Regions from separate parts of the Plantibacter cousiniae (nom. nud.) genome, predicted to be linked through region 1. Evidence: riboswitches for the same ligand, from Rfam matches in the RefSeq annotation. Region 1 holds a riboswitch; each other region holds the start of a gene.

The links. Region 1 has a riboswitch for cobalamin ahead of cobW (cobalamin biosynthesis protein CobW). Riboswitches for the same ligand answer to the same signal wherever they lie in the genome.
Region 2: linked by a shared signal. The riboswitch ahead of cobO (cob(I)yrinic acid a,c-diamide adenosyltransferase) and the one ahead of cobW (cobalamin biosynthesis protein CobW) in region 1 are both predicted to bind cobalamin.
Region 3: linked by a shared signal. The riboswitch ahead of ACW55A_RS19225 (ABC transporter substrate-binding protein) and the one ahead of cobW (cobalamin biosynthesis protein CobW) in region 1 are both predicted to bind cobalamin.

The regions. Positions count from the first base shown of each region.
Region 1 is NZ_CDRVEU010000010.1:252,148-257,742, forward strand. It holds gene ACW55A_RS19695 (cobalamin biosynthesis protein) at 1-442, opposite strand, end outside; gene ACW55A_RS19700 (CbtA family protein) at 420-1,142, opposite strand; gene ACW55A_RS19705 (CbtB domain-containing protein) at 1,153-1,335, opposite strand; cobalamin riboswitch at 1,435-1,649, opposite strand; cobalamin riboswitch at 1,708-1,929, shown strand; gene cobW (cobalamin biosynthesis protein CobW) at 2,049-3,113, shown strand; gene cobN (cobaltochelatase subunit CobN) at 3,117-5,595, shown strand, end outside.
Region 2 is NZ_CDRVEU010000017.1:73,231-78,825, reverse strand. It holds gene ACW55A_RS25975 (C40 family peptidase) at 1-62, shown strand, start outside; gene ACW55A_RS25970 (C40 family peptidase) at 152-697, shown strand; gene ACW55A_RS25965 (PQQ-dependent sugar dehydrogenase) at 862-2,190, opposite strand; cobalamin riboswitch at 2,310-2,523, shown strand; gene cobO (cob(I)yrinic acid a,c-diamide adenosyltransferase) at 2,615-3,226, shown strand; gene ACW55A_RS25955 (cobyrinic acid a,c-diamide synthase CobB) at 3,252-4,547, shown strand; gene bluB (5,6-dimethylbenzimidazole synthase) at 4,544-5,194, shown strand; gene cbiB (adenosylcobinamide-phosphate synthase CbiB) at 5,191-5,595, shown strand, end outside.
Region 3 is NZ_CDRVEU010000010.1:137,825-143,419, forward strand. It holds gene ACW55A_RS19220 (FecCD family ABC transporter permease) at 1-295, opposite strand, end outside; gene ACW55A_RS19225 (ABC transporter substrate-binding protein) at 292-1,305, opposite strand; cobalamin riboswitch at 1,436-1,634, opposite strand; gene pmrG (lipopolysaccharide core heptose(II)-phosphate phosphatase PmrG) at 1,951-2,646, shown strand; gene ACW55A_RS19235 (phosphatase PAP2 family protein) at 2,643-3,515, shown strand; gene ACW55A_RS19240 (response regulator transcription factor) at 3,536-4,210, shown strand; gene ACW55A_RS19245 (AraC family transcriptional regulator) at 4,218-5,255, opposite strand; gene ACW55A_RS19250 (GGDEF domain-containing protein) at 5,265-5,595, opposite strand, start outside.

The DNA.
Region 1 (5,595 bases):
TGTGCGCAGGGCTGATTGCCAAGGCAAATGTGGCCTGCGCGCTTTTCTGCCGTTCTATCAGCAGCGTGGCTGTACCGTCTCCCAGTTGCGCCGCCAGTGCCAGGGCCGAGCCTTCGGCGACGCCATGACAGCCAGTGCTCTGGAAGACCTGCGCAGAGCGGTGCGTGAGGTGCAGTTCCCACGCTACCAGTTGCGCGGCGTTGAAGCATACCAGTGGCACTGCCAGTTGCCCGGCCAGCTCAAGCAGACCGGCCTCGGTTTGTTTCAGGTCGATGGACGCCAGCGCGGTCACCCGGCCAATGTCCAGCTCAAGTGCCTGCAGGCTTTGCTCGAGCAGATCGCGCAACAGCGCAGCCGAGCAGCCGCGCCGACAGCCCAGCCCGGCGACCAGAGGTGCGCCGGGTTGAAGGGTAACTGGATCAGGCCTGATGCAGGTCGACATGGTCGGCGTGCACATCGTTTTTGCGGAACAGCCAGGCACTGATCAATCCCAGAGCGACCCAGAACAGCGCGTTGGTCAGCAGCGAGGCCATCATGAACTGCGATTCCAGAGCCTCGGGAGCCAGGCTTTCATGGACCAGCGGCTGTGGCGCGCCAAGCACATGCGGGACCAGCAGAATCGCCACACCCAGTGCTTTGAGCAGCCAGTTCTGGCCGAACACCAGTAAGGCCAGCCCGACGGCAGTCGACGCAGCAGCGCCGAGCCACCATAGCTGACGCTGACTCAACTCGGCGGCGGCCGTGCCTGGCAGTTCGGGTGGCAGGCCAAGGGTCGGGGCCAGCACGAACACGGCAAAACCGGCCAGCCCCCACCATGCGCCTTGCACGGTGCGACCCGGTGCCCGCAGGGTGTAAAGCCCGGCAAGCATCAGCGCAAAGCCCACCGCGACCACCAGGTTACCGCCGGTGGTGGACAGCACACGCTGCCAACCGTTTTCGGGCTCCCAGGCCGCTTCTTCATGGGCATGGCTGTGTTCGGCCAACGCGCCGCCCGTGTGCTGATGCAGTTGCTCGGCAGGCGCGTTTTCGTAGGTCTCGGCCTGCTGGATCAGCGGCACCACCCACAGGCTTTGCAGCAGGGTCAGCAGCAGGGCGGCGAGCAGGCCGGTGAAACCTGCGGTGTAGGCGATTCGCTTGAACATTGTGTGGCCCTCAATGGCAAGGAAAGGCAGCGCTGTGACGGGTGTCGTGTGCCGCGTTGTGCACGGCCGCGATGTGCGAGAAACCGGCGAAGTACACCAGACAGGCGCCGAGAAGCGCAGCGCTGATGGCGGCTGTCAGGCGTTGAGTGCGTGTGGAACTGGGCGCGGCGGCGTGGCTGCTGATGGTCGACATGGCGTTCCCTCTTGTTGGTAATCGGCAAGTGGGCCACGTGCAAAAGAACCTGCCGGCAGATGCCGGAGGTTTCAACTGCGCCCGCCCACCGCGGGTTTGTCATTGCAAGCATATCGGGCCGGTCTCCGGGCTCGCGAGGGGCCAGGACGTCAGTGCGTCAAAGCCTGCAAGGTCACCTTCCCATGCCAGCGGCACAGTGGATCAGACCTACTCTCGCTTACCGTTGCGGGGGCAGCACCGGACTTGCTCGACAACGCGAGCGCACCGGTTTCCCGTTTCACCCCGTGAGGGGCACCCGAAACAAGGCGCACAGGAGAGCATGGGCGGCGGGGCAGCGTCAATCTGAACGATTGACCTGTCTGCAGTCACTGCGTAGCCTTGCTGACTCGAGGTTCTCCCCGGGTAAAACATCACCCAGTGGAGCTAAGACGGGAATGCGGTACAAGCCGCAGCTGCCCCCGCAACTGTAAACGGTCATGTTCATTGCACAGCCACTGCTGCGGCGGGAAGGCGCGATGAATGCGTGTCGGCGTTTCTCACTGCCTGCCGCACGCCGCCGTGAGCCAGGAGACCTGCCTCGAACGGGCCGCACATGCTGCGGCCCTGGAGAATTCTCACTACAACCGGGCGGGGTGATCCGGTGGCGATCCGATCTGCGTGTCCTGCATGCGGTTCTCGTCCTGTTTGCCCGCCGCATTGCCAAAGGGCACCTGATGAAAACACTGGCCAAGCTTCCCGTCACCATCGTCACCGGCTTCCTCGGCTCGGGCAAGACCACCCTGTTGCGGCATATGCTCGACAACGCCGAAGGGCGGCGCATTGCGGTCATCGTCAATGAGTTCGGCGAGCTGGGCATCGACGGAGAAATCCTCAAGCAGTGCACGATCGGCTGCACCGAAGAAGAAGCCAACGGCCGGGTGTACGAACTGGCCAACGGCTGCCTGTGCTGCACCGTGCAGGAAGAGTTCTTCCCGGTCATGCGCGAACTGGTCGCGCGCCGTGGTGATCTGGACCATATCCTGATAGAAACCTCGGGGCTGGCGCTGCCCAAGCCGCTGGTCCAGGCTTTTCAATGGCCGGAAATCCGCAACGCCTGCACGGTCGATGCGGTGATCACGGTGGTCGACAGCCCGGCGGTACTGGCTGGTACTTTCGCTGCCTTCCCTGATCAGGTCGATGCGCAGCGCAAACTTGATCCCAACCTGGACCACGAGTCGCCCCTGCACGAACTGTTTGCCGATCAACTGGCCAGCGCTGATCTGGTGATCCTCAACAAGGCCGACATGATCGACGCCGAAGGTCTGGCGACGGTGCGTGCCGAAGTTGCCGAAGAGTTGCCGCCTGCCGTCAAGGTGATCGAAGCCAGCAGTGGTCGCCTGCCGATCAGCGTGTTGCTGGGTGTCGGTGCCGAGTCGGAACTGCATATCGATGCGCGCAAGACCCACCATGATCACCACGACGATGACGATCATGATGACCACGATCACGACGCGTTCGATTCGATATCCCTGAAACTGCCGCAAGCTGACGAGAAAGTCCTGCTCGATGCACTGAATCAGTTGGTGGTGCAGCACGGCATTCTTCGTGTGAAGGGCTTCGCGGCCATTCCCGGCAAGCCGATGCGCCTGCTGATTCAAGGTGTCGGGACGCGTTTCGACAAGCACTTCGACCGCGCCTGGCGGGCCGATGAAGAGCGTGCCACACACTTGGTGCTGATTGGTCAGGAGCTGGATGCCGCAGCCCTGCAAGCGCAACTCAACGCTGCGATTGCCGGCTGACCCATGCATTTACTGAGAACCCAGCCCGGCGGTTTCGTACCTGACGACAATATTGCCGATCTGGGCCAGACCCCGGCCGAGCTGGTGATTCTCTGCAGCGGCGACTCCAGCCTGGCGCTGCTGGCCGAGGCTGCCCGGCAGCTCCCCGAAGACTACCCCAGCCTGCGTCTGGCCAACCCGATGCAGGTCCAGAATCACGCCTCTGTCGACCTGTACGTCGATGAAGTGCTGCGTCACGCAAAGGTCATCCTGATTTCTCTGCACGGCGGTATTGGCTACTGGCGCTACGGCGTCGAGCGGCTGATGGAGCTCGCGGCACGCGGCGTTCAGGTCATTCTGGTGCCGGGTGATGACCGCCCTGATCCAGAGCTGAGTGATTTGAGCACCGTGCCTGCCGTAGAGCGCGACCGACTCTGGCAGTTTCTGCGTCAGGGCGGCCTGCAGAACGCGCTGCAACTGTACAACTGCATGGCCAGTCGCTGGCTGGACCGCGATTATTCCTGGGTCGAGCCCGCGCCGTTGCCGCGCACGGCGATCTACCATCCGCGTTTGGCAAGCGCGCAGCTTGCCGATTGGCAGGCAGACTGGCTTGCCGAGCAGCCGGTGGTAGCGCTGCTGTTCTATCGCTCGCACCTGCAGGCCGCCAATACCGGTTTCATCGATGAGTTCTGTGTGCGCTTGCAGGCGCAAGGCATCAACCCGTTGCCCATAGCCGTGGCCAGCCTCAAGGAGCCCGGCTGTTTCACTCAGGTGGAGGACTGGCTGGATGAGGCTGAAACCGAGCTGATCCTCAATACCACCGGTTTTGCCCAGTCGAGTCCGGAAGCGCCGCATCTGCGGCCGTTTCGGCGCAACGTGCCGGTCATTCAGGCCATCTGCGCGCAGGACAACGAGCCTGCCTGGCAGGCCAGGGAACAGGGCCTTGGCGCTCGTGATCTGGCGATGCACATTGCCTTGCCGGAGCTGGACGGACGGATCATCAGCCGGCCGATCAGCTTCAAGGACCTGGCCTGGCGCAGTGAGCGCAGCCAGTCGGACGTGGTCTGCTACCGCGCCCAGCCGGACCGGATGGATTTCGTCGCGCAACTGGCGCGGCGCTGGATCGAGCTTGCGCGCCTGCCCAATGGCGAAAAGCGCGTGGCGCTGATCCTCGCCAACTACCCGACTCGCGACGGGCGGATCGGCAATGGTGTGGGGCTCGATACGCCTGCTGCGGCGCTGAGTATCCTGCGCGCCATGCAGGCAGAGGGCTATCCGCTGGCGCCGTTGCCGGACACTGGCACTGAACTGATCCAGCAACTGCTGGGCGGCGTGACCAATGATCTGGACAGTATCGACCAACGCCCGTGTCACCAGAGCATGGCGCTGGAGGAATACCTGGCGGCGTTCAACGAACTGCCGCAGGAAAATCGCGACGCGGTGAACGCCCGTTGGGGCACGCCGGACACCGATCCGATGTTTCGCAGCGGCCGGATGATGATCGCCGGGCTGCGCTTTGGCCTCACCTTCATTGGCATTCAACCGGCGCGGGGTTATCAGGTCGACCCAAGCGCGGTGTATCACGACCCGGATCTGGTTCCACCCCATGGCTATCTGGCGTTCTACTTCTGGCTATGCAAGGCCTACGGCGCGCATGCGGTGGTGCATGTCGGCAAGCACGGCAACCTCGAATGGTTGCCCGGCAAGGGTGTGGGGTTGTCGCGAACCTGCTGGCCGGACGCGGTGCTGGGCGCCATGCCGAACATCTATCCGTTCATCGTCAACGATCCGGGCGAGGGCGCACAGGCCAAGCGGCGCACTCAGGCGGTCATCATCGATCACTTGATGCCGCCGCTGACCCGCGCGGAGACCTACGGCCCGTTACGCAATCTAGAACTGCTCGCCGACGAATTCTACGAAGCGCAATTGCTCGATCCGCGCCGCGCGCGCGAGCTGCAGCGTGACATTCTCGAGCTGGTCCGTGAAACCCATATCGACCGCGAACTGGCGCTTGGCGAGAACCTCGACAGCGATGCCGACGCGGCGCTCTGGCTGCCACGGCTGGACACTTACCTGTGTGACCTGAAGGAATCGCAGATTCGCGATGGTCTGCATATCTTCGGTCAATCGCCGCAAGGTCGTCTGCGCATCGATACCTTGCTGGCCCTGCTGCGTATTCCGCGTGGTGACGGGCGTGGCGCGCAGTCCAGTCTGTTGCGTGCGTTGAGCAAGGCGTTCGAGCTGGACTTCGACCCGCTGAACTGCGAATTGGCCGAACCCTGGACCGGCCCGCGTCCCGCTGCATTGCAGGCCCTGAGCAGCGATCCCTGGCGCAGTGCCGGCGATGCTCGCGAGCGGCTGGAGCTTTACGCCGCCATCCTTATCGAACGCGTCATCCAGGGCGAAGCGTTGACTGACTTGCCTGCACACGATGATCTGGCCCAGATCCTCGACAGCCTGCGTGACGTCGTCGCGCCGCGTCTGGATGCCTGCGGCCCCGGCG
Region 2 (5,595 bases), on a different contig from region 1:
TAACGCAGACAACGGCGATGACTTCGACTACAGTCAAGACCGCGCCCAAGCGGCGTAAATAAATAGAACGCGCAGTACAAGACCTTCGGGTCTTTCTGCGTTTTTGAGCTTCTCGGCAGCGTAAGCCGCATCCGGATAGGTTGTTGTGGTTATGTCGATTGCGTTGCGCCTGTTAGTCATTTCTGTTGCTGCGTTGCTCGGTGCCTGCGCCAGCGCGCCGCCCCCGCCCAAAGCGCCTCGGATCGTTCAGCGTCCGGTGGTCACTGCTCCTCCCCAGATTCTTTCTCCAGCTGCCGAAGACGTGCTGTTTCGTGCGTTGGGGCTGGTTGGCACGCCTTATCGCTGGGGCGGCAACACGCCTGACTCCGGTTTCGATTGCAGCGGTCTTATAGGTTATGTCTATCGTGATGCGGCCGGCATTTCCCTGCCACGTTCCACACGCGAGATGATCGTGATGGGCGCACCGAATATTCGCCGCGAGCAACTGCAGTCAGGTGATCTGGTGTTCTTTGCCACGTCAGGTGGTTCGCAGGTGTCGCATGCGGGGATTTACGTGGGCGAAGGCCGCTTTGTGCATGCGCCGGCCACTGGTGGCACGGTCAAGCTCGACAGTCTCGACAAGCCTTACTGGCAGAGAGCCTACCTCAACGCCAAGCGCGTGATTCAGCCGTCCAGTCTGGCGCAGAATCGGCCCTAGGCAGGAGCCGCTGATCAGCGGCTCCCCCCAGCTCCAGCCTCAGGATCGGACGCAGAGCGTTCAGAAAGGCGTATCCACGCTGGAGCGTGGCACGCTGGGGATCGCCGCAGCTGTGCCGGCCTCTTCGCGAGCAAGCTCGCTCCCACAGGAATAACCGCTCGGCGTTACTGAGCAGCCTTGGCTGATGTCACGCGCCAGATCTTGTTGCCGACATCGTCCGCCACCAGCAAACCGCCGCGCTGGTCATTGACCACGCCAACCGGACGGCCCATGGCTTTTTCATCCTTGTTGAGGAAGCCGGTCAACACATCGACCGGTGTGCCGTTGGGTTTGCCGCCACTGAATGGAATGAACACCACCTTATAGCCGCTGTGCGGTTTGCGGTTCCATGAGCCGTGCTGGCCAATGAACAGGCCTTCGTTGAACGGTGCAGCCAGTGTCTTGCCGTCGGCGAACACCAGGCCCAGCGAAGCGGTGTGCGGACCGACTGCGTAATCCGGGGCAATCGCCTTGGCGACCAGTGCCGGGTTCTGCGGCTTGACGCGCTCGTCGACATGCTGGCCGTAGTAGCTGTAAGGCCAGCCGTAGAATGCGCCGTCCTGCACCGAGGTAACGTAGTCAGGCACCAGATCGCTGCCGATCTCGTCGCGCTCGTTGACCGCCGTCCACAGTTTGCCGGTCTTCGGCTCCCAATCCATGCCGTTGGGGTTGCGCAGGCCGGACGCGAAGATCCGGTGGTTGCCGGTGGCCGCGTCCACTTCCCAGATCGCCGCACGACCCTCTTCCTTGTCCATGCCGTTTTCGGCCACGTTGCTGTTGGAGCCCACGGTCACGTACAGCTTGCTGCCATCCTTGCTGGCGATGACATTCTTGGTCCAGTGGTGATTGAGCGTGCCGCCCGGCAGGTCGACCACCTTGGTCGCCTGCGCGCTGATCGAGGTCTGCCCTGATTCATACGGGAAGCTGATCAGGCGATCGGTATCGGCGACATACAGCTTGTTGCCCACCAGGGTCATGCCGAACGGCGAATTGAGGTTTTGCAGGAAAACCGTGCGCGTCTCTGCCACACCGTCCTTGTCTACGTCGCGCAGCAACGTGATGCGGTTGGCGCTGGGCACACCGGCACCGGCGCGGCCCATGACTTTTTCCATCACCCAGCCGCGAATGCCTTTGGAGTCATCCGGTTTGGCGGGCGAATTGGTTTCTGCGACCAGCACGTCACCGTTGGGCAACACATACAGCCAGCGCGGGTGGTCGAGGTTTTCGGCGAACGCAGCCACTTGTGTGCCCGGCGCGGCGACCGGCTTGGCGCCTTTTTCCCAGCCTACGGCAGGGGCGATGTTGACGGTCGGGATCAGCGTCTTGTTGGGCTCCGGCAGCTTGGGCGAGGGGCCTGTTCCATCCGAGACTTGCAGTCTCGAAGACTCGCCGCAGGCAGCGAGGCCGCCGGCGACCAGAAGCAACACTGCGTAGTGGGGGCTGAGTTTGAACATTGTCGATCTCCATTAACAAGGGCATGGTCCAGTAACTGATAGAGGCACCGCCAACCCGCTAGGTTCAATCACGTTCCGCGGCGACGGTGTCGATTGACGCTCCCGGTCCAACCCTCTACCCTTCGCGGTTTGTTTCAGGTGCTCTGCAATCCCCGATTGGCAGAGTGAAACAGGGAAGCCGGTGTGGGTCGACAGATCCGATCCCGGCGCTGCCCCCGCAACGGTAAATGAGTCAAGGCTGTGCCTGACGCCACTGTGTTTCGACATGGGAAGGCGCGCAGCCGGGGTGACCCGCTCATGAGCCCGGAGACCGGCCTGAATCACTCAATGACATCACGGAGGGTGATGTTCTGTGCAGGGCGTTGCCGTGCTGTCCAGTGCTGTCCTTCCGTCTGTTGTCGCCTGCCCCGAGCGGAGAACCCAGATGAACGAATCCCCCGAACGCGACGAACGCCATCTGGCGCGCATGCAGCGCAAGAAAGCCGTCATGGACGAGCGTATCGCCAGCTCGCCCAACGAGTGCGGCCTGCTGCTGGTATTGACCGGCAATGGCAAGGGCAAGAGCAGCTCGGCATTCGGCATGCTCGCCCGCGCCATGGGCCACGACATGCAGTGTGGTGTGGTGCAGTTCATCAAGGGCCGCAACAGCACGGGCGAAGAAATGTTTTTCCGCCGTTTCCCCGAGCAGGTGCGCTATCACGTAATGGGTGAGGGCTTCACCTGGGAAACCCAGGATCGCCAGCGCGACATCGCCGCCGCCGAAGCCGCCTGGGCCGTGTCTCAGGAAATGCTTCGCGATCCGGCCATTGGTCTGGTGGTGCTCGACGAACTGAACATCGCCCTCAAACATGGCTACCTCGACCTTGAACAAGTGCTCAGCGACCTGCAGGCACGTCCGCCGATGCAGCATGTATTGGTGACTGGCCGCGGTGCCAAAGCCGAATTGATCGACCTGGCCGATACCGTTTCCGAGATCGGCGTGGTCAAGCACGCGTTTCAGGCCGGTATTCGTGCGCAGAAAGGTATCGAGCTGTGAACCCTTCATCATTGAGCGCATTGCAATGAGAGCCCCGCGTGATTGTCCGGCGGTATTGATCGCTGCGCCTGCCTCCGGGCAAGGCAAAACCACGGTGACCGCTGCACTGGCACGCTTGCACCGCAACCAGGGGCGCAAGGTCCGGGTGTTCAAGTGCGGCCCGGACTTTCTTGACCCGATGATTCTTGAGCGGGCCAGTGGTGCGCCGGTCTATCAACTGGACATGTGGATGGTCGGTGCCGATGAAAGCCGTCGTCTGTTGTGGGAGGCGGCTGACGAGGCGGACCTGATTCTGATCGAAGGGGTCATGGGGCTGTTCGACGGCACGCCGTCGAGCGCCGACCTGTCCCGGCATTTTGGCGTGCCGGTACTCGGTGTGATCGACGGCACGGCCATGGCGCAGACGTTTGGCGCACTGGCGCTGGGCCTGGCGCGCTATCAGCCTGATCTGCCGTTCGCCGGCGTGCTGGCCAATCGCGTCGGCACGGTACGCCATGCGCAGTTGCTGGAGAACAGCCTGACCGAAGGCCTGCGCTGGTACGGCGCACTGTCCCGGGAAGTCGGCTTCGAATTGCCCAGCCGTCATCTGGGGTTGGTCCAGGCCAGTGAGCTCAATGATCTGGACGTGCGTCTAGACATGGCTGCTGCGGCGCTGGCCAGTACCTGTGAAGTGGCTTTGCCGCCGGCCGTGACCTTTACGGCGCCCGACCCGGTTCATGCCGAACCGCTGCTGCGCGGCGTACGCATTGCCATCGCACGCGATGAAGCCTTTGCCTTTCTGTATGGCGCGAGCCTGGAACTGCTGAGGAACATGGGCGCCGAGCTGAGTTTCTTCTCGCCGGTCCATGATCGCGAGCTTCCCGAGGCCGACAGCCTGTACCTGCCCGGTGGCTACCCGGAGCTGCACCACGTGGCGTTGGCCGCCAATGGCACAATGCAGGCTTCGATCAGGGCTCACCATATTGCCGGCAAGCCGATTCTTGCCGAGTGCGGCGGCATGCTCTATTTGCTCGAAGCCCTGACCGATGTCGAGGGCGTGCGCGCCGAACTGGTCGGCTTGCTGTCCGGTGAAGCGGTCATGCAGAAGCGTCTGGCGGCGCTGGCCTTGCAGGCCGTCGAGCTGCCCGAGGGCACGCTGCACGGCCATACCTATCACCACTCGCTGACCAGCACCGAGCTGCAGCCGATTGCGCGTGGCGTCAGCCCCAATGGCGGGCGCGGCGCAGAAGCGGTCTATCGTTTGGGTCGTCTGACCGCGTCCTACGTGCATTTCTATTTTCCTTCCTGCCCCCGGGCGATTGCGGCGCTGTTCAAACCATGACCGAGCAAGCGTTCAGCCCCGAAGAGCGGGCTGCGGTGTACCGCGCTATCGCCGAACGTCGCGACATGCGCCACTTCATCGGTGGTACGGTCGCGCCCGAGCTATTGGCGCGCGTGCTCGAAGCTGCGCATCAGGCTCCCAGCGTCGGGCTGATGCAACCGTGGCGCTTCATCCGCATCAGCGACCCGCTATTGCGCGGCAGGATGCAGGCGCAGGTAGAGGAGGAGCGTATTCGTACCGCCGAGGCGCTGGGGGAGCGAACCGACGAGTTCATGAAGCTCAAGGTCGAAGGCATCAACGACTGCGCAGAAGTGCTGGTCGCCGCGCTGATGGAAGGGCGTGAGCAACACATTTTCGGGCGTCGCACCTTGCCCGAAATGGACATGGCATCGCTGTCCTGCGCGATCCAGAACCTGTGGCTGGCATCGCGTGCAGAAGGCCTGGGCATGGGCTGGGTGTCGCTGTTCGACCCCGAGGCATTGGCCGAACTGCTGGGCATGCCTGACGGCGCGAAGCCGCTGGCGATAATTTGCCTGGGGCCGGTCAAGGAATTCTATCCTGCGCCAATGCTGGTGATGGAAGGCTGGGCGCAGGCGCGTCCGCTGCACGAGCTGCTGTACGAGAATCAATGGGGAGTGAATCAATGAGTGTGGCGCTGTTGAGCGTCGCCGGGGTCGCGCTGGATGCGCTGCTCGGTGAGCCAAAACGATGGCATCCGCTGGTGGCGTTCGGCAACTTCGCCAATCGGGTCGAGCAGCGTTTCAACAGTGGCGGCCGTGGCTGGCGCAGTCACGGCGTTACCGCCTGGGTCATCACCGTTGTGCCGCTGACGCTGCTGGCCACGCTGCTGAGCTGGTTGCCTGGCGTGGGCTGGCTGTTCGAGATTCTGGCGCTGTATGGCGCGCTGGGCATGCGCAGTCTGGGCGAGCACGTTCAGCCGGTGGCGCAAGCGCTGCGCAGTGATGATCTGGTTGAAGCACGTCAGCGGGTCGGTTATCTGGTCAGTCGCCAGACCACTGAGCTGGACGCTACCGAAGTCGCCCGCGCA
Region 3 (5,595 bases), 110 kb from region 1:
GCAGATACGGGTCTGCCAGCGGGTTGCGCAATAGCGACTGCAACACCACGCCACAGATCGCCAGCCCGGCCCCGCAGGCCGCCGCGACAATGGCGCGGGTCAGCCGGTAGTTCCAGACGATGCCTTCGTCTATAGGGTCGAGTACATAGCCAGCGCCCCAGAGTTTGTTGGCCAGCACCTGGAAAACCACGTTCAGGCTGATCGAGGTTTCACCGATCGCGGCCCCGATCATGATCGCCAGCACCAGCACTGCCGAGACCCAGAGCACATGAACCAACGCTATCGGCAATCTCATTTGGCAGCGTTGAAACGGTTGGCGGCGTCAGCCAGTTCCTCGAAGCCGGTAAACAGACGCAGGCCCGCCTGCATACCCTCGGCGTCGATGATCACGATCCGGTCATGCTTGACCGCGTCCATGTTGCGGGTCACCGGGTCGGTCTTGAGGAATTCGATTTTTTTCAGGTAATCGTCGGCCGGGAAGCGGCGGCGATCCATGCGCGCGATGACCAGAATGCTCGGGTTGGCCTTGGCGATGGTTTCCCAGCCCACAGTCGGCCATTCCTCGTCGGACTGAACGATATTGCGCATGCCCAGGCTGTTGAGCATGAAGTCCGGAATGCCTTTGCGACCGGCCACGAAAGGGTCGCTGGCGAGGTCGGAGCTGGAGAACCAGAACAGCGCCGAGACGTCATTGGCCTTGTTCTGCCGGACGTTGGCGATCGCTGCGCTCAGGCGGGCCTTGAGGTCGGCAACCAGCGCGTCGCCGCGATCCCGCACATCGAAAATCTGCGCCAGTTGCTCGATGCTCTTGTAGATGGTGTCGATGCGGAACGGCTCCAGGCGTGTGCCATCGGCACCGACCAGATTGTCCTTGCCTTCGCAGTCGGACGGCAGGATGTAGGTGGGTATCTTCAGGTCATGGAACTGCTCGCGGGTGCCGACCACGCCCTGTTTGCCGACCATCCACTCCAGTTGCACGGCCACCAGTTCCGGTCGCTTGCCAATCACTGCCTCGAAACTGGGCTCGTTGTCGGCCAGGCGCTCGACCTTGTCGTTCTGCGCCTTGAAGCGTGGCAATACATTGTTGAACCACAGGGAAGTGCCGACCAGTCTGTCGCCGAGGCCCAGTTCGTAAAGCATTTCGGTGCCGGCCTGGCCAATGGTGACGGCCTTGGTCGGCGCATGCTGGAAGGTCAGGGTCGCGCCACAGTTTTCAAGGGTCAGCGGGTACTGAGTGGGGGCGGCGAGGGCCAGGGTGGACAGCGTCAGGCTGGCAGCGAGTGCGGCGAGGCGGGGCAGCGACATGAAATGCGGTCTCCGTTGGAGCAGGTGCCAGGGCGCAATGCACATCAGGAAACACATCCCCGGATGATCACCGGGCACGACAGGAAATGCCGACGCGTGCGGATGTCCTTCCCGGACACCCCGCCGGTTAGTGGATTGAAGCGGGTCGGCAGGTCTCCTGACTGACACGTCATCGCTAGGCTCCGGCCTTCCCGGATCACGATCCAGTGGCAGTCATGGAGCAGGCTCGGTGCCTACAGTTGCGGGGGCAGTTTCGTTTTTCGCCTGGTGAGAAAGGCGTGCGAATTCCCTGTTAGTTCCTCTCGGAAACCGACGCGCGGCATGGTAAACGATAAGCGTTTTAGTGGCTAATCCTTTGCGCACAGCTGCTGCAGCACACGGTCTGTCAGTCCAAAACCGTCCCGATGGGCACGGAACTTTCGGGAAAAACGCTTAAATTATCTTCATGTTCACGTCCGTAAAACCGCAAAGGCCCATTCCAGAGCGTTCGCGTGAAAAACATGGCGCTGGGCCACAACACGTTTTTCACATCTTCTTCACCGCATCGGGACGATGCTGAACCTATCTTGCCTGCATGGGAGCGGCATAGACCTCGGGCACTCCCTAGGTCAACGCCACACATAGGTTCATGGCAGGAGTGGTCCCTTGACCGACACGATAATCAACAAGAATGTACTTCCCCGTTCGGGCATCAGTCAGCGCTACAAATTGCATCGGCACATCGTATCGATGTCCGTTGCCGTCGTGCTGACGGCTATCTGTGCATGGTTCTACTCGGCGTTCTCAGGCGTGCATGTGGTGGACCTGGGGGTCGGCAGCAACCTGAGCGTTTCCGGCCTTCGCGAGCACTGGCGGCAAGGCAATGTGGTGGTGATGATTCGCCACGCCGAACGCTGTGACCGCTCGAGCAACCCGTGCATGAGCGACGCCGACGGCATTACCTCCAACGGCCGCGACGCCGCTTTGGCGGTGGGCGCCGGGTTGCAGAAAATGGGCATGGACCACGCGCGCATGATCGCCAGCTCCAAGACCCGCACGCAACAGACTGCGCAGCTGTTGGCCGGGCACGCGGTGGCTGGCCAGGACTGGATCAACGACTGTGACAGCGGCTTCATGAAAGCGGTGCAGGCCCACAAGGTCAGCGGCGAGAACATGGTGCTGGTGACCCACAGTGGCTGCATCGATCAGTTCGAGCGCAAGGTCGGCGTACCTGGCGGCGAGCGCTCCAGTGAGTACGCCCAGGCGTTTTTCGTACAAATAGACGGCAGCCATCCGCCGAAAATCCTCGGCTCCCTGAATGCCGGGCAATGGGCAAACCTCAACAGCGAGCAATTCAATTGACGACATCTTCCAGCGCCAGGCTGCGGTTCTACGGCATCAACCTGGGTGTACCGGTGTTTTTCGCGTTACTGGTCTTCGTCACCTTCGACCTGACCACGATCGACCGGCAACTGAGTGACCTGTTTTTCGATTCGACGGCCGGGGTGTTTCCCATCGGCCAGAGCCATCTGTTCGAGAACATCACACACAGATGGGCGCGGATCCTTCCGAACTGGACCGGAGAGCTGGCGATCATTGGTGCGATGCTGTCCTTTGTCTGGCCGTTGCTGGAAAAATATGATGAATCGCGCCTTGCGAGGCGGCTGACGGGCTCTCGGTTGGGCACCTTCCTGCGCTTTGCACGCAGGCACCGGCTGGACTTCTTTTTCGTCATCGTTGCCTTTGCGCTGAGCACCGCCATGATCCATTACCTGAAAAGCCATACCAGCGTTTACTGTCCTGTCGAGACTACCTTGTACGGTGGCAGTCAGGCGCACATCGAGTGGTTCAGGAACTTCAACCTGCTGCACGAGGCCGGCGCCGGGCGATGCTGGCCGGGCGGTCACGCGTCAAGCGCGTTCAGTCTGCTGGTCCTGTACTTCGTGGCTCGTCGCTATTGCTGGCGGCATTCGAATACCCTGCTGGCGACCATTCTGCTGCTCGGGATGATTTACGGCACCACGCGGGTGCTGCAAGGCTGGCACTTCATGTCGCACACCTTCTGGGCAGGTATTGTGGTGTGGCTGAGCACGTTGCTGGTTGCCTTGTGCTTCTATGGCCGATCGAGGTTGCAACAGCCGATTCGCCAGGCGTTGGCCGTCAACAAACCTGATGCATTCGTCACTCGACCTGCAGACGCACTGGCGACAGGTTCCCGGTCGGCCGGGTAGAACAACAACAAGGCGCGGCAATGAACATTCTGGTTATTGAAGACCATCGTGATATCCACGATAACCTGCTGGAATTCTTCGAGCTCAGGGGGCATGCGGTAGAAGGGGCGCTGGACGGCCTGAGCGGGCTGCATCTGGCCGCGTCGAAACGCTTCGATGCGATCATTCTCGACATCATGCTGCCCGGCATCGACGGCAACCAGATCTGCCACAGCCTGCGCCAGTATTCGAAGTCGGAAGTCGCGATTGTGATGCTCAGCGCGCGCGATGAACTGGATGATCGGCTCACCGGTTTCAAGGTGGGGGCCGACGACTACATCACCAAGCCGTTTGCAATGTCCGAAGTGCTCGCCAGGGTAGAAGCGATCGTCAGCCGACGGCAGCGCCAGGACAACCGGATGATGGTGGTTGCCGACCTGCAGTTCGATCTCGACACCCTGGAGGTCACCCGCAAAGGCGTGCCTTTGAAGCTCAACCCGACCAACATGAAGCTATTGGAACTGCTGATGCGCAAAAGCCCGCATATCGTCAAGCGGGCCGAGCTGGAAGAGGCGCTTTGGGGCCGTGATGCCCCGAACAGCAGCAGTTTGCGCAGCAACATCCACGTGCTCAGGCGGGTACTGGATGGCGGGCACGACACGCCGTTACTGCACACGGCCCATGGCCTGGGTTACAAGCTGTGCGCGCAGCGCTGAGGCGGACTCATTCGAAGTTGAAAAGGCGCTGGATCAGGGGCGGTGTGCTGCCGGTCCAGCGTTTGAATGAACGGCGGAAATTGGCCGGGTCGTTGAAGTTCAGGTAGTCCGCCACAGCTTCGTTGCTCATCCCCTTGATCTGATACAGGTACAACGCGACGTGCTTGCGCGCCAGGTCGTGCTGCGCCTGAAAGTGCGTGCCGTGCTTGTGCAGCTTGCGCTTCAGCGTGGCCGGGCTCATGGCGAAAGCGTGAGCGACCTGTTCCAGGCTGGTGGCCTGTCGCACATGTTCACGCAGGTGCTGGTGCAAGCGGTCCAGCAGGCTGAACGACATGCCCAGCGCGGCGAGTTGCCCGTCGGCTTCCTGCTGCGCGACCTGCACCGCAATGGGCGATGCGCCAGGCCAGGCATGGGTAAGGTAATACCTGGGCAGGCGCATCATGTTCAGCGGGCGGCCAAATGCCGTGTTTTCGCCCAGATGAACCCAGTACTGCTCGATGTAGCGTGGCTCTTCGTGACAGAAACTGCATTCCCACGGCAAACGCTCGCCGCTCAGCGACTGACTCATCGCCACCAGTGCAGTCATGCCGGCTTCGAGCAGGAAGCGTTGCTGTTCACCTGCACCACAACTGTCCAGCCAGTAGAGATAGGCGAACTGTTCGTCCAGCTCCAGACGCGGTATCAGCAGCGGGCTGAGCAGCGCCTGTTGGCGGATCAGTATCTCCAGCGCCTGATGCAGGTTTTGCGCATGACGCAGCGCGTGACTGGCCGCGCCGTAGTGGCCGGGAAACAGCCGCTGGCCGAACAGGAAGCTGGTGTCGTCGGCTTCCATCTGACGTTGCGCGTTACCGATCAGGACGAAAAACTGTTGAGGGCTCAGGCGCGTATTGCCCGCAACGATGTCCTCGTAAAACAGCCCGGTGCCTTTGAGCAGGCGATGGCTGTCAATGCCGCGCGACAAGGCCAGATCAATCAGCGTTGCCGGCTGGTAGTGGCCGGGGATGAAGCGGCTGTCGATTTCATACCAGTCACTTTTAAGCGTCATGGCAGGCGCTCAGGCAGTGCAGGTCAGAGGGCGTCGGGCGCGAGCCAGCGACAGATTGAGGCGGCGCAGCAGGTTGTCCGGCGTTTCATTGAGTGCCATGACGACCGCCACGCTGGCCGACAGGTGAATGCGTTCGCCCTGTTGGCGGGTCTTGTGCGCCAGACTGGCGACCGCCTGCTGCAACTCCAGCGCCAACAGCTTTGCCTGGCTTTCTCCGGTGTTGGGCAACAACACCACGAAACGGTCGCCAGCCAGACGGCAGAGCAGGTCCTGACGGCGCAGATTGAGCACCAGCAAGTGGCTGAGCGCCGACAGCACCTCATCGCCTTCGGCATGCCCG